2 regions of the Streptomyces sp. NPDC107575 genome follow, and region 2 is predicted to be linked to the other one. Evidence: riboswitches for the same ligand, from Rfam matches in the RefSeq annotation. Region 2 holds a riboswitch; the other holds the start of a gene.
What was found. Region 2 has a riboswitch for thiamine pyrophosphate ahead of thiO (glycine oxidase ThiO). Riboswitches for the same ligand answer to the same signal wherever they lie in the genome.
Positions count from the first base shown of each region.

Region 1: linked by a shared signal. The riboswitch ahead of ACZ7L4_RS01450 (purine-cytosine permease family protein) and the one ahead of thiO (glycine oxidase ThiO) in region 2 are both predicted to bind thiamine pyrophosphate.

Region 1 covers NZ_JBVKBG010000001.1:296,177-306,440, reverse strand. Annotated here, with positions in the region: gene ACZ7L4_RS01470 (amidohydrolase) at 1-1,330, shown strand, start outside; gene thiD (bifunctional hydroxymethylpyrimidine kinase/phosphomethylpyrimidine kinase) at 1,338-2,147, opposite strand; gene thiE (thiamine phosphate synthase) at 2,144-2,854, opposite strand; gene thiM (hydroxyethylthiazole kinase) at 2,851-3,669, opposite strand; gene ACZ7L4_RS01450 (purine-cytosine permease family protein) at 3,724-5,124, opposite strand; TPP riboswitch at 5,114-5,209, opposite strand; gene ACZ7L4_RS01445 (family 2B encapsulin nanocompartment shell protein) at 5,623-7,041, shown strand; gene ACZ7L4_RS01440 (family 2 encapsulin nanocompartment cargo protein terpene cyclase) at 7,095-8,405, shown strand; gene ACZ7L4_RS01435 (geranyl diphosphate 2-C-methyltransferase) at 8,422-9,312, shown strand; gene ACZ7L4_RS01430 (hypothetical protein) at 9,470-10,264, shown strand, end outside.
Region 2 covers NZ_JBVKBG010000003.1:408,291-418,554, forward strand. Annotated here, with positions in the region: gene ACZ7L4_RS15085 (phytoene desaturase family protein) at 1-1,357, shown strand, start outside; gene ACZ7L4_RS15090 (hypothetical protein) at 1,389-2,249, opposite strand; gene metF (methylenetetrahydrofolate reductase [NAD(P)H]) at 2,295-3,215, opposite strand; gene thiE (thiamine phosphate synthase) at 3,298-3,945, opposite strand; gene ACZ7L4_RS15105 (Rv2175c family DNA-binding protein) at 4,027-4,392, opposite strand; gene ACZ7L4_RS15110 (NAD(P)/FAD-dependent oxidoreductase) at 4,510-5,742, opposite strand; gene ACZ7L4_RS15115 (avidin-fold protein) at 5,862-6,209, opposite strand; TPP riboswitch at 6,263-6,376, shown strand; gene thiO (glycine oxidase ThiO) at 6,374-7,552, shown strand; gene thiS (sulfur carrier protein ThiS) at 7,549-7,749, shown strand; gene ACZ7L4_RS15130 (thiazole synthase) at 7,757-8,551, shown strand; gene pknB (Stk1 family PASTA domain-containing Ser/Thr kinase) at 8,652-10,264, shown strand, end outside.

The DNA.
Region 1 (10,264 bases), on a different contig from region 2:
GATCGAGGCCGAGGCCTTCGACTACTCGGCACTTCCGGACGGCCGGATGCCCACGGCCGCCGACCTCGACCCGGCCACCGGCGACACCCCGGCCATGGTCCTGAGCTACGACGTGCACACGGCCTGGCTCAACACGGCGGCCCTGGACCGGCTCGGTGTCCGCGCCGACCGCACGGAACTCCCCTTCGGTATCGCGCAGACGGGCCCGACGACAGGCGAACCCACCGGTTTCGTACGGGACTTCGCGGTGCGCGGCCTGTCCCGCGACGGCCACCGGGCGCTGCGCGAGATCGGTGTGCCGTGGGCGTCCCCCGAGCGGCAGTACGGGCGGCTCGCGAAGTCCCTCGACGACGCGATCCGGTTCGGGATCACCACCGTGGTGGAGCCGCAGAACTCCCTTGACGACCTGGCCCTGTTCGAGCGCGCGAGGACCGAGGGGCGGCTGCGCTCGCGGCTCGTCGCCGCCCTGTTCCACCCGCGCGGCACCTCGGACGCGGACCTCGACGACTTCGAGGCCGCCACGCGCGCGTACCGCGACGAGCACATGCGGCTCGGCCCGCTCAAGCTCTACATCGACGACGTCGTGGAGCCGCGCACGGCCGCGCTCCTCGAACCGTACTCGACCGGCTGCGCGGGCCACCGGGGCGAGACGTTCTACCCGGCCGAGGAGTTCGCCGACCTGCTGACGAAGCTGGACGCGCGCGGCTTCCAGTGCTTCGTGCACGCCACCGGCGACCGGGGCATCCGCACGGTCCTGGACGCCGTCGAACAGGCCCGCGCCGTCAACGGCCCGCGCGACGCCCGCCACCAGGTCGTGCACGTCGAGTGCCTGGACCCGGCGGACGCGCCGCGCTTCGCCGAACTCGGCGTCGTGGCCTGCATGCAGCCGCGGCACTGCGCCCCGGAGATCGCGGGCCCCGGGCAGGACTGGGCGGCGAACGTCGGCGCGGACCGCTGGCACAAGGCCTGGCCGATGCGCACCCTCCACACGGCAGACGCCACCCTCGCGTTCTCCAGCGACTGGAACGTCGCGGAGATGGACCCCATGATCGGCATCTACACGGCCATCACACGCAAGCCCCTGACCGGCGGCCCGGCCTGGATGCCCGAGGAGACGGTCGACGTGACCACGGCCGTGCACGCGTACACGATGGGCTCGGCCTACGCCAACTTCCTCGAGAACGAACGGGGTTCACTGTCGGTGGGCAAGCTCGCGGACTTCTCCGTACTCTCCCGCGACATCCTCGCCGCCGCCCCGGAGGACATTCCCGGAACCGTCGCGGAGATCGTCGTGGTGGGCGGGGACGTCGTCCACGAGGCCCGGGCCTGAGACACCATCAGTCGTTCCCGCGGAACCGCCACCCATGATCGACCGGCCCGATCCCGGCCCCCAGCGCGAACCCCGCCGCGATCGCCCCGGTGACGTACTCCTTCGCCCGGCGTACCGCCTCCGGCACCTCGTGGCCCTGTGCGAGGCCGGACGCGATCGCCGAGGCGAGGGTGCAGCCGGTGCCGTGGGTGTGGGCGTTGTTGTGGCGCGGCGAGCGCAGCCAGTGCTCGTCCGTGCCGTCGGTGAGGAGGTCGACGGCCTCGCCGGGCAGGTGGCCGCCCTTGATGAGCGCCCAGCGGGGACCGTAGGCGAGCAGGCGCTCGGCGGCGCGCCGCATGTCGGCCTCCGCGGTGGCGGCCTCGACCGCGACGCCGGTGATCTCGGCGACCTCGTCGAGGTTCGGTGTCACCACCGTCGCCACCGGCAGCAAGCGGTCCCGTACGGCGTCGATGGCGTCGTCCGCGAGCAGCCGGTCGCCGTGCTTGGAGACGCTGACGGGGTCGACGACGACGGGGGCCGGCGCGTCGGCCAGCAGCTCGGCGACCGTGACCACCATGTCCGGGTCGGCGAGCATTCCGGTCTTGAGGGCCTGCACGCCGATGTCGTCGACGACGCTGCGGTACTGGGCGCGCACGGCCTCCAGCGGAAGGCTCCAAGCGCCTTGTACACCAAGGGAGTTCTGGGCCGTCACGGCGGTGAGGACGCTCATGCCGTGCGTGCCGAGGGCCAGCATGGTCTTGAGGTCGGCCTGGATCCCGGCGCCTCCGCCGGAGTCGGATCCGGCGATGGTCAGCACGCGGGGCGGCGTCTCGGTCATGCGGAGGCATCCTCTCGGGTACGGGGGTGGGGACTGCTCCACCAGGCATTGGCGTAGGTACAGGCGGCCGCGCGGGGATCCTCCGCCGCGCAGATTCCCGACACGACCGCGCCTCCCGCCGCCCCCGCGGCCCGCAGGTGCGGCATGTCGTCGGGAGTGACACCACCGATGGCCACAGCGGGCAACGCGCTCAGTGCGCCCAGCGCGGCGAACCCGTCGCGGCCGAGTGCCTCGGGTGCGTCGGCCTTCGTGCGGGTGGTGTGCAGCGCGCCGATGCCGACGTGGTCGACGCGTGCCGTCGATGTCGCAGCGGCGTGCAGCTCGGAGGCCGTGGCCGCGCTCAGGCCCAATACCGCGTCGTCCCCGATGAGTTGACGTACGGAGGTCGCGGGCAGGTCCGACTGGCCGACGTGGACGCCGGTGACGCGTGCGCCGTGCGCCCGCGCGGCCAGGAACACGTCGACCCGGTCGTTGACGATCAGCGCGACATGGTCGGGGAGGATCTCGGCCACGTCCAGGACGGTCCGCAGGAACTCCCGGCCGCTCGCGTGCTTCTCGCGGATCTGTACGGCTGTGACACCTCCGGCCACGGCCCGCGCGACGGTCTCGGCCACGGTGCGTCCGCGGGCCGCGCACTGGTCCGTGTCGGTGACCAGGTACACCGACAGGTCGACACCCGCGTGCACGGGTCGCGCACGAGCCGTCATGACACCTCCGCCCGCTTCTCCACGTCCTCCGGGGTGAGCGCGGCGAGCGCGTCCAGGAAGGCGACGGCGAAGCTGCCGGGACCGGCCGCCGCCCGCGCCGCGGACTCGGCGGCGACGGTGTACGCGGTGGCGGCCGCCACGGTCGTCGCGAACCGGTCCTCGTCCACCGCGGCGAACGCGGCCATCACCGCGCCCAGCGCGCAGCCACCGCCGGTCACCCGGGTCAACAGCGCGTCCCCGTTGGCGATCCGGGCGGTGCGCGTGCCGTCGGTGACGTAGTCCACGGGACCGGACACCGCGACCACGCTGCCCGCCGTGCGCGCGAGTTCCGCTGCCGCGCCCTCGGCGTCGTCGACACCGTGGGAGGAGTCCACGCCCCGGCCGCCGCCGCCCGCGCCCGCGAGCGCGATGATCTCGGAGGCGTTGCCGCGGATCACGGTCGGCCGCAGCGCGAGCAGCTCGGCGGCGAGCGCCGTGCGTACGGGCAGCGCGCCGATGGCCACCGGGTCAAGGACCCACGGCGTGCCCGCGTCGGCCGCGGCCCGCGCCGCCTCGGGCATCGCGGCACGCTGTTCCGCGCGCGGGGTGCCGAGGTTGACCAGCACGCCCGAGGCCACGCGGGCGAAGGGCCCGGCCTCGTCCGGGATGTCGACCATGGCGGGCGCGGCGCCCAACGCGAGCAGGACGTTGGCGGTGAACCCGGTGACCACCGCGTTGGTCAGGCACTGCACCAACGGTGACTCGCTCTGTACGCGCCCGAGCGCCTGCGCCGCGAAGGCGACGAGGTCGGGTCCTGCGGTGGACGTCGTGGGCATGAGGTCGCTCCAAGTGGACGAGGTGCGTGGTTCGTACGTACGGGAAGGGACAGGTCAGCCGCGGCGCCGCAGCCGCAGCGGCGCGTACACCGCGGCGGCCACCAGGAACGCCACGTAGTACGACACGTCCGCGCCGTGCAGGGCCTCCGCCACCGGCCCCACGTACAGGCTGGTGTCCATGAACGGGACCGCCGCGGCGAAGGCCGCCGCGAACGCCAGCAGGGCGGGCCAGGCGGGCTGCCGTCGCTCGCGCTCGACGGCGAGGTCGAGCGGCGCGCCGGCGCGCGCCGTGGCCCGTGCGCGCCAGTCGACGAGGACGATCGCGACGAAGCCGGGGATCCAGTACCCGACGAACAGCAGCACATTCTGGAACCGCGCGGTGGTGTCCGCGGCGTGCATCCAGAGCACCAGCGGGAACCCGAGGACGGCGGCGAGGGCGGCGGCCACCGGGCGCGGGATGCGCACGCCGATGGTCTGCAGGGCGAGTGAGCCGCTGTAGTCGTTCATGGCGTTGCTGCACAGCGCGGCCAGCGCCACGGCGAGCAGCCCGAAGCCGCCGAGCACTCCCCCGCCGAGGATCTCGTCGACGCCCGCCGCTGTCTGGTCGGTCAGTACGGAGGCGCCCCACAGGCCGAGCGCCTGGACGGCCACGAAGGACACCAGCAGGCCGAGCAGCGTGTACCAGAACATGCGGGTACGGGAGGTGGCGGCGGGCAGGTAGCGGCTGAAGTCGCTGGCGTACGGCGCCCAGGACAGGCTGAGGCTGAGCGCGATGGTGCTGGTCAGGACGAACGCGCCGACGCGGTCGGCCCCGTGCACGGAGGCGTGGGCGGCCGGGTGCACGCCGTCGAGCATCCGCCAGGCGATGAGCGCGAAGGCGGCGCCGAGCACGAAGGTCATGACGATCTGGAGCCGGTGGATGGCCTCGTAGCCGAACACACCGAGCAGTCCCTGGGCGGCCAGCATGACCAGGACGCCTGCCCAGAACGGCCAGCCGAGCAGCCGGGCCAGCGTGTCACCGCCGAACAGGCCGATCAGTGCGTCCCACGCGATGGAGGACAGCCACTGCAGCACGCCGGGCAGCGCGACGCCGCGCCCGAACGCGAGCCCCGCCAGCGGGAGTTGGCCCGCGCCGGTCCTGCTCCCCCATGTCCCCAGGTACGCGGTCGGCACCGCGCCGATCAGGGTGCCGAGCACGACGGCGGCGAGCGCGGTGGCGAAGTCGAGGCCGAGGGCGATACCGACGGTGCCGGTGAAGACGCCGGTCATCGTCAGGTTCGGGGCGAACCAGACGGTGAACAGGCGTCCGGCGCCGCCGTAGCGGTTGGCCTCGGGGACCGGCTCGATGCCGTGCCCCTCGATGCCGAGGTCGCCGGGGGCCGCGGGCATCCGCCCGTCGAAGGCGCCGCTCTCGCGGTCGACGGGCAGGCCACTGGAAACATGCGTCACAGGCATGAGACATCCCTCCGCCAGTACGAACTGGTTCAGGTTCGACGGGTGTGTTCTCAGCCCTCTGGTCGGGGCACCCCGTGTCCGGTTACGGCCGCCAGCGTAACGCGGTGGCGCGCGATGTCGCACGGGTGGGTTCCGGTTCCGCCGCGTTCCCCTACCTCGCACGGCGCGAGGTCCGCAATGAGGACCGCTGCGGCCGCTGGCCGACTTCTGTCGGTTTGGCGACACCGCGACGCCCGCCCACCGCCTGACACAGGGGTCGACGCCCGCGGGGACGCTTCGGGGAAACCGGCCGAGATCCGTCGGTCACCGGGCAAACACCGACCGGACTTGATCATCGTATCGAGCTAATGTCGCCGACTTTCCTTGGTCGGGCGGGCGAGACGGCCCTTACGGTGATTCTGGTTCTGGACGCATTCCCGCCGAATTGTTCACTTTTCCTTCTTCTGTCCCGTAGCAACGGGCATGCGCGCTTTCGCCCGACCAAGGAGAGCTCATCCGATGACCGTTGACTCGACCACCCCGGACACCGCGTCGGTGCCGCCGCAGCAGACCAGCCTGGGCACGGCGGCCGCCCGCAATCTCGCCACCACCACCAAGTCCGCCCCGCAGATGCAGGAGATCACCTCGCGGTGGCTGCTGCGGATGCTGCCGTGGGTGGAGACCAAGGGTGGCGTCTACCGGGTCAACCGCCGCCTGACGTACACCGTCGGCGACGGCACCATCGAGTTCATCCAGGACGGCGGCGACGTCCGCGTGATCCCCCGCGAACTCGGCGAACTGGCCCTGCTGCGGGGCTTCGACGACGTCGAGGTGCTGACCGCCCTCGCCGACCGGTGCGAGCAGCGCGACTTCCGGGCCGGCGAGACGCTGGTGGAGCGCGGGGCACCGGCGGACAAGCTCCATCTGATCGCCCACGGCCGCATCAACCAGTTCTCCGAGGGAGAGTACGGCGACGAGGTCGCGCTCGACGTCCTCGCCGACGGCGACCGCTTCGGCGACAACGCGCTCCTCGACGAGGACGCCCGCTGGGAGCAGACCGTGGTCGCCGAGACCTCGGGCACCCTGCTCACCCTCTCGCGCGCCGACTTCGCGTCCGTGCTGTCCTCGGCGCCGCCCCTGCGGGAGCACATCGAGGAGTTCAAGTCGCTCGCGGGCCGGGGCCAGAACCACCGCGGCGAGGCGGAGATCCCGATGTCGGCGGGGCACGTCGGCGAGCACGAACTGCCGGGCGCCTTCGTCGACTACGAGGCGAAACCGCGCGAGTACGAGCTGTCAGCCGCCCAGACGATCCTGCGGGTCCACACCCGGGTCGCCGATCTCTACAACGAGCCGATGAACCAGACGAAGGAGCAACTGCGGCTCACCGTCGAGGCGTTGCGCGAGCGTCAGGAGCACGAGCTCGTCAACAACCGGGAGTTCGGCCTGCTCCACAACGCCGACTTCAAGCAGCGCCTCCAGCCGCACTCGGGACCGCCCACTCCGGACGACCTGGACGAGCTGCTGTGCCGCCGCCGCGGCTCGAAGTTCTTCCTGGCGCACCCGCGCACGATCGCGGCGATGGGGCGCGAGTTCAACGCGCGCGGCCTGTACCCCGACCACGTCGACCTCGGCGGCCAGCAGGTCCCGGCCTGGCGCGGGGTGCCGATCCTGCCCTGCAACAAGATCCCGGTCACCAAGGAACGCACCAGCTCGATCCTCTGCATGCGTACCGGCGAGGACAACCAGGGTGTCATCGGCCTGCACCAGACCGGCCTGCCGGACGAGTACGAGCCGGGGCTCTCGGTGCGGTTCATGGGCGTCGACGAGCAGGCCATCACCAAGTACCTCGTCAGCACCTACTACTCCGCCGCGATCCTCGTGCCGGACGCGGTCGGCGTGCTGGAGAACGTGCAGATCGGCCGCTGGCCCAGCAGGTAGCGGGCCAGGACCGCAGCCGCCCACCCCGCCGAGGAGCCCTCAAGGAGACATGGATGCCCCCGCCCGAGCCGACACCTCCTCAGTCGAGCCTGCCGGAAGCGGTCTCCCGCTTCGGGGCGCAGGTCCTGGCCGACGCCGCGGCCCGCGCCCGTGACATCGGCGCCGTCACGGGCGGCCCGCCGCGCGTGCCCTCGCAGGCCGTCGAGGCCCCGGCGGTCGAGGCTCCGACCGTCGAGGTGCCGGAGCCCCAAGTACCGGCTTGCGAAGGGAACTTGGAGCGGCTGCTGCGCGGGCCCAGCGGCCTCGGAACGGCGGGCCTGCGGCTGACTCCGCGCGAGGAGCCGCCGACACACCAACCGCCGCCGGCGGCAGGTACCGCCGAGAAGGGTCGGCCCGTCCCCGGCCTGTACCACCACCCGGCGCCCGAGCCCGATCCCGTACGGGTCGCGGAGGTCAGCCGCAGGATCAAGGCCTGGGCGCTCGACGAGGTCGACCTGTACCCCGACGACTGGGAGGAGGAGTTCGACGGATTCTCCGTGGGCAGCTACATGGTCGGCTGCCACCCCGACGCACCCAGCGTCGACCACGTCATGATCGCCACCCGCCTGATGATGGCGGAGAACGCGCTGGACGACTGCTACTGCGAGGACCACGGGGGCTCGCCGGTCGGCCTCGGCTCCCGCCTCCTGCTGGCACACACCACCCTCGACCCGCTGTACACGACGCAGGAGTACCAGCCGCAGTGGGCGCGGTCGCTGCACGCGGACGCGCCCCGGCGCGCCTACCGCTCGGCCATGGAGTACTTCGTCCGGGCGAGCAGCCCCTCCCAGGCCGACCGGTACCGGCACGACATGGCCCGCCTGCACATGGGCTATCTCGCCGAGGCGGCCTGGTCCGAGCACGACCATGTACCGGAGGTGTGGGAGTACCTGGCGATGCGCCAGTTCAACAACTTCCGCCCCTGCCCGACCATCACCGACACCGTCGGCGGCTACGAACTGCCGGCGGACCTGCACGCCCTGCCGGACATGCAGAAGGTCATCGCGCTCGCCGGCAACGCGACGACCATCGTCAACGACCTGTACTCGTACACGAAGGAACTCGACGCCCCCGGACGGCACTTGAACCTGCCGGTCGTGATCGCCGAGCGCGAGGACCTGTCCGACAAGGAGGCCTACCTCAAGTCGGTCGAGGTCCACAACGAACTCATGCACGCCTTCGAGACAGAGGCCGCGGCCCTGGCCGCCGCCTGCCCGCTCCCGAACGTCCAGCGCTTCCTGCGGGGCGTCGCGGCGTGGGTCGACGGCAACCACCAATGGCACCAGAACAACACCTACCGCTACAGCCTGCCCGACTTCTGGTAAGAGATAGGACTCATCAGTGACCAGCACCGAACTCACCGCCACGGCCCACAGCACCGCCACCCCGTACATCCCCGAGCCGGCCACGCCCTACCAGGGTGACATCGCCCGCTACTGGGACGGTGAGGCCCGGCCGGTCAATCTGCGGCTCGGCGATGTCGACGGTCTGTACCACCACCACTACGGCATCGGTGAGGTCGACCATGCCGCGCTCGGCGACCCGGCGGGCGACGCGAGCGAGCAGAAGCTGATCGCCGAGCTGCACCGCCTCGAGTCCGCGCAGGCCGCGTACCTGCTCGGGCACCTCGGTGACATCGGCCGCGACGACACCCTGGTCGACGCCGGCTGCGGCCGCGGTGGCTCGATGGTGATGGCGCACCAGCGCTTCGGGAGCAAGGTCGAGGGGGTCACGCTCTCGGCCAAGCAGGCCGACTTCGCCAACGGCCGGGCCGAGGAACTCGGCATCCAGGACCACGTCAGGGCCCGTGTCTGCAACATGCTGGACACCCCGTTCGAGACCGGGCAGATCTCGGCGTCGTGGAACAACGAGTCGACCATGTACGTCGACCTGCACGACCTGTTCGCCGAGCACTCCCGCATCCTGGAGGTCGGCGGCCGCTACGTCACCATCACGGGCTGCTGGAACCCGCGCTACGGCCAGCCCTCGAAGTGGGTGTCGCAGATCAACGCGCACTTCGAGTGCAACATCCACTCGCGCCGCGAGTACCTGCGCGCGATGGCCGACAACCGCCTCGTCCCGCAGACCGTCATCGACCTGACCCCCGACACCCTCCCCTACTGGGAGCTGCGCGCCACGTCGTCGCTGGTCACCGGCATCGAGGACGCGTTCATCAACTCGTACAGGGACGGCTCGTTCCAGTACCTGCTGATCGCGGCAGACCGCGTCTGATCCCCGGCTGAACCTGGGAGGCGGGACCGTTCCCGAACGGTCCCGCCTCCTGCTGTGTCTACGGCGTTCGCGCCTGTGCCATGATCCGTCGACGGCGACCGGCCCTGGGGAGGGACCGGCCGCCACGGAAACCGCACGGCACAAGGGGAGTTCAGAGTTGAATTCGGGTGGGGATCACGGCGGTTCGTCGCTGTCGGACGAGGAGTGGGAGCGCTTCCTCCAGGAGTCCGAGGACGGCGTACGGGACGCGCCCAAGGAACCGTCGGCACGCGCCCGCATGGTGACGCGCCGCCTGCGCGAGGAGGACGCCCGGGCCGAGCCGTGGCGCGCACACCGGCCGCCCCGGCCGCGAAGACGGAAGGGCTGGTACGCGCTCGGCGTGGTGGCGGCGGTGGCGGTGGCGGTCGTGGCGCTCAATCCGGGGCGGGTGACGGGGTGGTTCACCGGCGGCTCCGACGCCGATGCGACGCCACTGGTCGGGGAGAGCGTGCGGCCGACGGCGCCGCCCCCGGGCGAGTCGGCCGCACGCCCCACGCTGGACGAGCCGTTCAGGGGTTCCCCCGCCGCCCACTGGGCCGACGGGACGGCCGGAATCGACGTACCCCCGGCCCGGGCCACGGGCTGGATGACCAGGACACAGGTCGCCGAGACACTGAACCGCTCCCGCGACTTCCTGGTCGCCTCGAGCCTGGACCGGGCGGTGTTGCGCGGCGAGCGCCCCACCAAGGCCATCGCCCTCATCAACCCCCACCAGCCGAAGGAAGCCACCTTCCTGGACAGGTCGCTGACCTCGCCGAGCGAGAAGTACAACCCCCTCGTCCTGTTCAGCCGCTTCGACCCGTCGAAGGCGGAACTGGTCGGCGACGTGGTCAAGACGCGCGGCCGCATCACGTACGCCGAGGGCGACAAGGGAGCGCTGAAGGTCACTACGGACATCACGTACGTGTACCCG
Region 2 (10,264 bases):
CGCGTTCGACACTGGCCCGGGGCTGCTCCATCTGCCCGCGGTCCCCCGGGACTTGTTCATCAAGACCGGCAAGGAGCCGCTGGAGGACCTCGTCGGCCTCACCCAGATCGAGCCCGCCGTGCGGCACGTCTTCGCGGACGGCACGACGACCGACCTGCCGAACGCACGGCGTGGGGGCGTCGCCGAGGCGCTGGACGCGGCGGTCGGCTCCGGCGCGGGCGGGCGCTGGTCGGCGTTCATGGGCCGCGCCAGGGAGGCCTGGGACCGCTCGCGGCGCCCCCTGCTCGAAGAGCCGCTGTGGCCGAACTGGCAGGTGCTGGCCGACCGCGAGCCGTACCCCGCGGTCGTGCACAAGCGGGTCCTGCGCAAGGACCGCGCGGCGGCGACGCTCGCCGAGATCGGCGCGCTCGAACTGGGCGGGGAGCCGCGCCTGGTGGCGCTCCTCGAGCAGTACGCGCTGGCGTACGGGCTCGATCCGCGCACGGCACCGGCGAGCGCGGCCGTGCTCCCGTACATGGAGCAGACCTTCGGGACGTGGGCCGTGGCCGGCGGGATGCGGGCGCTCGCGGACGCCGTGCACGCGCGCTGCCTGAAGCGGAAGGTCGAGTTCAGATTCGGCTCGGCCGTCACCCGGATCGTGGAGAAGGACGGGCGCGCGGCCGGTGTGGAGCTGGCCGACGGCACGGTGGAGGACGCCGAGTTCGTCGTGGCGGGCGTCGCTCCGGGCGTCCTGAGCGGGCTGCTTCCGGGGCGGCCCGTGCGCACCGAGGGCCCGGCCCACCAGCGCGAGTCGTCCTGGCCCAGCCGGCTGACCGTGCACCTCGCGCTGCGCGGGGCCCGGCCGGAAGGCACCCCGCACCGCACGGTCGTGCACGCGGCGGACCGGGACGCCGAGTTGGCCTGGCTCTTCGAAGGCGACGCTGCGCCCGGGAGGCCGACGGTGGCGGTGCTGCGCACCGGGGACCCGGCGGGGGTGCCCGACGCCGAGCACGAGGCGATCACCCTCACGGTCACCGTTCCGGCCCACGCGCGCGTGGGCGAGGCCGATGTGGAGCGGGTCCTCGCGGCGGCCGAGCGTGCGGTGCCCGAGCTGCGCGAGCGGCTGCTGTGGCACGAGGTCCGCACCCCTCAGGACATCGCCAAGGCCACCGGGGCCGAGGGCGGCGCCGTGCCCGGACCCGCGCTCGCGGCGGCGCGCGGCGAGCTGCTGCACGCGCCGAACACGACGGCGCTGCCCGGCCTGACGACGGTAGGCGGCTGGTCCCACCCCGGCGGCGGGCTGCCGCACGCGGGCATGTCCGGCGCGCTGGTGGCGGGCCTGATCGTGGAGGGCCCGGACTTCCGCGGCTCGCAGTGAGCGGCGGAAGTCCGGGCCCTCGACGGCCGGTTCAGTACCGGTACTGCTGCTCGTTGTACCCGTTGTTGTCGTACCCCGCGTTCGGGTCGTGTTGCGGGTACGCCGGGTACTGCTGCTCGGGCGGCAGTTCACCGCCGTAGTTCTGCTGCTGCCCGTCGCCGTTGCGCTGCTGCGGCACCCAGACGCCGCCGGGAGGCGTCTCCCCGCCGTAGCCCGCTGCCGTCGCGTACGGGTCGGCGTAGCCCTGCCCGGTGGCGTACGGGTCGCCGTACTGGGGCTGCGCCGGGTAGCTCTGCGCCCCGATGTACGGGTCCGAGTACGGGGCGGCGTACGGCTGCTGCGCCGGGTCGTAGCCGTAGCTCTGCTGGTCGTAGCCGTAGGACCCGGCGTCGTAGCCGTAGTCCTGCGTCCCGTGCGCCGCCTGGGCGTACGCCGTGTCCTGGTAGACGCCGTACTGGCTGGTGTCGTCCGGCATCGGCTCGGGGGCGTACACCGCCGTGCTCTCGGCCGCCGACTCGGGGACCGGCGCGTACTCCTGCGGCGCCGGCTCGTACTCCAGGTCGGAGACCTGCAGCGTCGGTTCCTGGTGCAGCTCCTCCTCGGAGCGGCGCCCCCGGTCCATGCCCGGGACACCCGGCACGCCCTTGATCGACCAGCCCGCGGCGAACCCGCGGCGGAACGACAGGGTCACGTACGTCTGTCCGATCGCGAACGCGATGGCCCCGGCCCCGATGACGAGCACCGAAGGAATCAGGACGCCGATCACGACCCCGAGGAAGCCGCCGAAGGCGAGCAGCCGCCAGCGCAGCCGTGCCTTGTACTGCAGCAGAACCTCACCGAGGAGCCACAGTGCCACCAGTCCGAACGCGACATAGAGGACCGCCCAGCCCATGTACGCCCCTCTCGTACGGCCGTAGCCCTTGCGGGTACGGCGAAGTCAGCCCCGCTCTTGGTGCAGGCCCAGGTTCTCGTAGATCTCCAGCGTTGCCGTGGAGTTGTTGAGCGTAATGAAGTGCAGACCCGGCACTCCCTCGTCAAGCAGCTTGGCGCAAAACTCCGTAGCGAACTCGATGCCAATGGAGCGTACAGCGGCCGGATCGTCTTTTGCTGTGAGGATTCGCTCTTTCAACTCCGGAGGGAAGTCCGCGTTGCTCAACTTGGGCAGGCGTTCGAGCATGCGCACGCTCGTCACCGGCATGCATTCCGGGATGATCGGCGTCTCGCAGCCGGCCGCGGCGACCTTGTCGCGCAGCCGCAGGTACTCCTCCGGGTAGAAGAACATCTGCGTGATCGCGTAATCGGCGCCCGCGCGGCACTTGTCGACGAAGTGCCGCACGTCGGAGTCCCAGTCCGCCGAACGCGGGTGCATCGCCGGGAATGCCGCGACCCCGACGCAGAAGTCGCCGGACTCCTTGATCAATTCAACGAGTTCGGCCGCGTACGTGAGGCCTTCGGGGTGCGAGATCCACTCGCCCATGGGGTCGCCCGGCGGGTCGCCGCGGACCGCGAGCATGTTCCGGATCCCGGCGTCGGCGTACTGGCCGATGATGTTGCGCAGTTCGGCGACCGAGTGTTCGACGGCGGTGATGTGGGCCACCGGCGTCAGCGTCGTGTCGGCGACGATCTGCTGCGTCTCCTTGACGGTGCCCGCGCGCGTGGAGCCGCCCGCGCCGTACGTCACGGAGACGAAGTCGGGCGAGACGGCCTCGACCCTGCGCAGCGCGTTCCAAAGGTTGCGCTCGCCCTTTGGGGTCTTCGGCGCGGAGAACTCGAACGAGAAAGCCGTCTTGCCGGGTGCGAGCATGTCGCGCACGGTGCGGGCGCGATCAGTCCTGGTGGAAGCGGTACCTAGGGCCATACGGGCAGGTTACTGACCGATATCCAAAGGCCCTAATCCCCGTCCACCTTGCGGACAGGCCCGCAAAGCGCCTTGTCGGAGGTCAGGCGGAACGCAGGCGCTTCGCGAACTCGGCCGCCGCGGCTGCCGGGTCGTCGGCCTCCGTGATGGCCCGGACGACGACGGCTCTGCGGGCGCCCGCCTCCAGTACCTCGTCCAGGTTCGCGAGGTCGATGCCGCCGATGGCGAACCAGGGGCGGTCCGTGTCCAGGCCCGCCGTGTACCGCACCAGGTCGAGGCCCGGCGCGTACCGCCCGGGCTTCGTCGGGGTCGGCCAGCAGGGGCCCGTGCAGAAGTAGTCCACGCCCTCCTGGACGGCGGCCGCGGCGGCCTCGTCCTCGGCGTGCGTGGAGCGGCCGATGAGCACGTCCTCGCCGAGCACGGCGCGGGCGGCGGGGACGGGCAGGTCGCCCTGGCCCAGGTGCAGCACGTCCGAGCGGATCGCGTGGGCGACGTCCGCGCGGTCGTTCACCGCGAAGAGCTTGCCGTGGCGGCGGGCCGCCTCGGCGAACACCTGGAGGTGCTCGAGCTCCTCGCCGGCCTCCATGCCCTTGTCGCGCAGCTGCACGATGTCGACGCCTGCGGCCAGCACGGCGTCGAGGAACTCCGGCAGATCGCCCTGGCGCCTGCGGGCGTCGGTGCACAGATAGAGCCGTGCGTCGGCGAGCCGGGCGCGCTTGGATTCCGCCATGAAAGTCCCCCCGTGGGTCGTGCGGTGTCGGTGGCGTGCGCACCACGAGGGTCGCGGTGCGCACGCCGGACGGTTGTCAGGTCAGACGGCGAGCGCCTGGGCGCGGCGCTTCACCTCCGTGCCGCGATTCTCGCTCAAGGCCTGCGCGGGCGTGCCCGGCAGGCTCGGGTCGGGGGTGAAGAGCCACTCCAGCATCTCTTCGTCGCTGAAGCCGTCGTCCCTCAGGACCGTCAGGAGGCCGACGAGCCCCTTGACGATCTTGTCGCCGTCGATGAAGGCGGCGGGCACGTGCAGTGCCCTGTTCTCACCGCGGCGCACGGCGATCAGCTGGCCTTCCTTGACCAGCTGCCGCACACGCGTCACCTCGACATCGAGCTGTTCCGCGATGTCGGGGAGGGTGAGCCAGGCGGGGACGAGAGCATCGATCTTTGCGTCAATCTCGGTCACAGGACAAGCGTGCCATCCCGGACTGACACTCGGAAGCCGGGCCGGTGCGGATGGGCCACGACTCCTCCCCCTTTCGCCCCCTCCGTCACGCTTTGGAGGGCCCGCGGGGCGGCCGACTCAGGCCACCGCGGACTTCAGCGGACGGGCCGGGTCCGCGAGCCGCTCCGGGTCGAGCGCGGCACCCGACTGGATGAGCTTGCGCCCCTGGGCCAGGTCGCGCGGCTTGCCGACGGCGAGGACGGCCACCAGGGCGCCGTCGCGCAGCCAGCACACCGACCAGGCCGCGCCTGCGGGGTCGCCGCGCCAGACCGTCGCGTCGGCGCCCTCGTGGTGCCCCGCGTACTGCACGAACCGGCCGAACTGCTCGGACCAGAAATAGGGCACCGGGTCGTACACCGCCGGGGTCAGGCCGACGATGTTCGCCGCGACCGTGCGCGGCCCCTGCAGCGCGTTGTCCCAGTGGTGGACCATCAGGCGCTCCCCGTAGCGACCCGAGGGGAACGAGGAGCAGTCCCCCACCGCGTACACGTCGGGTACGGAGGTGCGCAGCCCCTCGTCCGCGAGCACCTCGCGGTGGGCGCCGAGCTCGATGCCGGAGCCGGCCAGCCAGCGGGTGGCGGGGCGGGCGCCGATGCCGACGACGACGGCTCCCGCGGGCAGCCGCGTGCCGTCGTCGAGGACCACGACGCCCGGCTCGATGCGCTCCACGCGCGCGTGGGTGCGCAGCTGGGCCCCGGCGTCGGCGTACCAGGCCGCCATGGGGGCGGCGATCTCGGCGGGCAGCGCCCCGGCCAGCGGCCGCTCGGCGGCCTCCACGACGGTGACCCGGCAGCCCGCCTCGCGCGCGGCGGTGGCGAACTCGGCGCCGATCCAGCCGGCGCCCACGACCACCACGTCGTGCTGCTCGGCGAGGACGGGCCGCAGCCGCTCGGCGTCGTCGAGCGTGCGCAGCAGGTGCACTCCGGGGGCGGAGTGCGTACCCGGCAGCTGGACGGGTTCGGCGCCGGTCGCGACGACCAGCACGTCGTACGGGACGGGTCCCTCGGCCGTGTCCAGCTCATGGTCGCCCGGCCGCAGCCCGGTCACCTCGCGGCCCAGCTCCAGGGAGACGCCGAGCGCCTCGAAGTCCACGTCGAAGGCCGAGCCCTCGGCCTTGCCGAGCAGCACCGCCTTGGACAGCGGTGGCCGGTCGTACGGCTGGTGGGGCTCGGCGCCGAGCAGGGTGACCGCGCCGGTGAAGCCCTGTTCGCGCAGCGCCACGGCGGTCTGCACACCGGCCATGCCCGCGCCCACGATGACGACGTTCCGCTGCCCCGAAGGCGCTCCGCTCCCGCTCCGCTGCTCACTCACGGGATCAACCTTAGGCACCTGATCTTGCCTCGGTCAGCGGTGCGGGCCACTCCCGCGCCGTGACGTCCTGCACATGTCCCGGCGGTTTAGCGATCAAGGTCGGGGCGGCGATCCGCGGTTCACACCCGGCCGGGGAGCTCCTCGACCACGCTGGTGCCGCTGCCCTCCTGCGACTCCCACTCCCAGGTCTCGTCGAGGCGCACCCGGCCGTCCGGAAGCTCGGACACGGTCGAAACGCAGTGCCCGGAAGAGGTGGTCCCGTCGGTCTTCAGCTGGACGTAGCGGAAGTCGAGCCGGTCGCCTGAGCGGGTCCCCACGAGGTGCCCCTCCACGACATCGCCGCCCACGTAGTCGGCCGATACACGGCCGTCCCGCTCCCGGTACGCGAAGCGGGTGCGCGTGCCCACCTGACCGGGCGCCTGGTCGGCGACGGGGGACATCACGAGGCCGTCGAGAGATCGGGTCACGGGTTCGAGGCTCCCTTACTGGGGGTCGCGGTGAACGGCTAGGGTGGCCAACGTAGAGCACTCGCGGGAGCCCGTACGCAGCGGGCTGAGAGGGAGGCTGGAGCGGCCTTCGACCGTCCGAACCTGATCCGGGTCATACCGGCGAAGGGAGGGGCTTGACGCCCATGTCGTCGACGCCATCCGTTCATTCGCACACCTGCGACGTCCTCGTCGTCGGTGGCGGCATCATCGGTCTGGTCACCGCCTGGCGGGCCGCGCAGCGCGGCCTGTCCGTCGCGGTCGCCGACCCCGAGCCCGGCGGCGGGGCCGCCCAGGTGGCGGCCGGAATGCTGGCCGCCGTCACCGAACTGCACCACGGCGAGCAGACGTTGCTCGGCCTGAACCTGGAGTCCGCGCACCGCTACCCGGACTTCGCGGCCGAGCTGTCCGAGGCCACCGGGCAGGACCTCGGCTACCGCGCCTGCGGCACGCTCGCGGTCGCGCTCGACGCGGACGACCGCGCCCATCTGCGCGAACTGCACGCCCTGCAGACGAAGTCGGGGCTCGCATCGGAGTGGCTCTCGGGCCGCGAGTGCCGCCGCCTGGAGCCGATGCTCGCGCCGGGCGTGCGCGGCGGACTGCGGGTCGACGGGGACCACCAGATCGACCCGAGAAGGCTCGCGAGCGCCCTTGTGACGGCCTGCGAGCGTTCCGGCGTGACCTTCCACCGGTCGTGGGCCGAACGGCTCCGTGTCGTCCGCGACCGGGCGCGCGGCGCGGTCCTCGCCGACGGCACCGAACTCGCCGCCGACCAGGTCGTGCTGGCCGCAGGCAGCCGCGGCGGACAGCTCGCGGGCGTGCCCGACGCGGTGCTCCCGCCGGTCCGTCCCGTCAAGGGCCAGGTGCTGCGCCTGACGGTGCCGAAGCGGTACGCGCCCTTCCTCAGCCGCACGGTCCGGGCGGTCGTCCGCGGCGGCAACCTCTACCTGGTGCCACGCGTCAACGGCGAGCTCGTCGTGGGCGCCACCAGCGAGGAGCTGGGCTGGGACACCACGGTGACCGCGGGCGGCGTCTACGAACTTCTGCGGGACGCCCACGAACTCGTCCCCGGCATCACCGAACTGCCGCTCACCGAGACCCGCGCGGGCCTGCGCCCCGGATCGCCCGACAACGCGCCGCTCCTGGGGCCGACCGCCCTGCCGGGCCTCCTCCTGGCGACAGGGCACTACCGCAACGGCGTGCTCCTGACGCCCATCACCGGCGACACCATGGCGCACGCCCTGACCACCGGTGAACTACCCGAAGAGGCCCGCCCGTTCACGCCGAAACGCTTCGGCACAGCCCTCGTGGAGCAGCCCGCATGAACGTCCACGTCAACGGCGAGCCGCGCACGGTGACCGCGGGCACCACGCTCGACCTCCTGGTCACCACGCTCACCAGCGCGCCCCAGGGCGTCGCCGCCGCCCTCAACGAAACCGTCGTCCCCCGCACCCAATGGCCCGCCACGGCGCTCTCCGAAGGAGACCGCGTCGAGGTCCTCACGGCCGTCCAAGGAGGCTGAACCGTCCATGGCCGACGACACTTTCGTCCTCGGGGGCGAGCCGTACTCCTCGCGCCTGATCATGGGCACGGGCGGGGCGCCCAGCCTCGACGTCCTGGAGCGCTCCCTGGTGGCCTCCGGTACCGAACTCACCACCGTGGCGATGCGCCGTGTGAACGCGAACGTGCACGGCTCCGTGCTCTCCGTCCTGGAGAAGCTGAACATCCGGGTGCTGCCGAACACGGCGGGCTGCTTCACCGCCGGGGAGGCCGTCCTGACGGCCCGCCTCGCGCGCGAGGCGCTCGGTACGGACCTGGTGAAACTGGAGGTCATCGCCGACGAGCGCACCCTGCTGCCCGATCCGATCGAGCTGCTCGACGCCGCGGAGACGCTGGTGGACGACGGCTTCACGGTGCTGCCCTACACGAACGACGACCCGGTCCTGGCCCGCAAGCTGGAGGACGTCGGCTGCGCGGCGATCATGCCGCTCGGCTCCCCCATCGGCTCCGGGCTCGGCATCCGCAATCCGCACAACTTCCAGCTGATCACCGAGCACGCGCGCGTACCCGTGATCCTTGACGCGGGCGCGGGCACCGCATCCGATGTGACGCTCGCCATGGAGCTCGGCTGCGCGGGTGTGATGCTCGCCTCGGCGGTGACCCGCGCGCAGGAGCCGGTCCTGATGGCCGAGGGCATGCGGCACGCGGTGGAGGCGGGGCGGCTCGCGTACCGCGCGGGCCGCATCCCCAAGCGCCATTTCGCGGAGGCGTCCTCGCCGACGGAGGGGCGCGCGCACCTCGATCCCGAGCGCCCCGCCTTCTGACGCGAACGCACGCTCGCGCCGGTCACAGCTGTGCTGCAGTACGGGCCCGGTCCTGCGGCACGGCGGCTGGCTGTCGGTCACTCCTCGTACACTCGCCTGCGTGGACACGACCCTTCAGGACCCGTTGCTCGGGCATGTGCTCGACGGCCGGTACCGCGTCGACGCACGCATCGCGGTCGGCGGGATGGCCACGGTCTACCGGGCCGTGGACACCCGCCTCGACCGCGTGCTCGCGCTCAAGGTGATGCACCCCTCGCTGGCCGCCGACGTCTCGTTCGTCGACCGCTTCATCCGCGAGGCCAAGTCGGTGGCCCGCCTCTCGCACCCCAACGTCGTGGGGGTCTTCGACCAGGGCACCGACGGCGCGTACGTGTATCTGGCGATGGAGTACGTCGCCGGCTGCACCCTGCGGGACGTGCTGCGCGACCGGGGTGCGCTGCGGCCCCGCGCCGCCCTCGACATCCTGGAACCGGTCCTCGCCGCGCTGGGAGCGGCCCACCGCGCGGGCTTCGTGCACCGCGACATGAAGCCGGAGAACGTCCTGATAGGGGACGACGGCCGGGTCAAGGTGGCGGACTTCGGCCTGGTCCGCGCGGTGGACACGGTCACGAACACCACGGGCTCGGTCCTCGGCACGGTCTCGTACCTGGCGCCCGAGCAGATCGAGAACGGCACGGCGACCGCGAGCGTGGACGTCTACGCGTGCGGGGTCGTGCTCTACGAAATGCTCACTGGCGGCAAGCCGCACGCGGGCGAGTCCCCCGCCCAGATCCTCTACAAGCACCTCCACGAGGACGTGCCTCCGCCCTCGGCGGCCGTCCCCGGCCTCCCCTTCGAGCTGGACGAGCTGGTCGCGTCGGCGACGGCCCGCACCCCCGAGGTGCGCCCGCACGACGCCGTGGCGCTCCTCGCGCAGGCCAGGGGCGCCCGCTCGGCACTCACCGACGCCCAGCTGGACGCGGTGCCGCCGCAGGCGCACGACACGGAGCACGTGGGGGCCGACGACCGTACGAGCGTGATCCCGCGCGCGGTGGGCACCCCCGTACAGCTTCCGCTGCCCACGGACGCCGCGGACCAGGCGCAGCTCAACCGGACGAGCCGCCTGGAGATGCCGCCGCCCATGCCGCCCGCGGCCCCGGCGCCCGCCCGCGGCAGCGGTCGCGGTCCGCAGCGCCGGACCCTCGCGATCCTCGTGGGGATCCTGCTGGTCCTCGGACTCGGCACCGGCGTCTGGTACATCAACTCCGGCCAGTTCACGCAGGTCCCCTCGGTCCTCAACCAGACGCAGACGCAGGCCGAGAAGCGCCTCGCCGACGCGGGCCTGGAGCGGGGCACGGTCACGCGCGCGTACAGCGACACGTACAAGCGCGGCACCGTCATGGACAGCGACCCGGGTTCAGGCGACCGCATCCGCAACGGCGGAACGGTCGATCTGACCGTGTCCAGGGGCTCGAAGACCGTGAAGGTGCCCGACCTCGCCGGCACCCCGCTGGACACCGCGAAGAGCCAGCTCAAGAAGCGGGACCTCGAACCGGGCATGACCACCAAGAAGTTCAGCGACCAGATCGCCAAGGGCTCGGTGATCAGCACGGATCCCGGCGCGGGCGAGACCCGCAAGGCCGGTTCCGCCGTCGCCCTGGTCGTCTCCAAGGGCTCCCCCGTCGACGTCCCCGACGTCACGGGCGAGTCCGAGCAGGACGCCATCGCCGACCT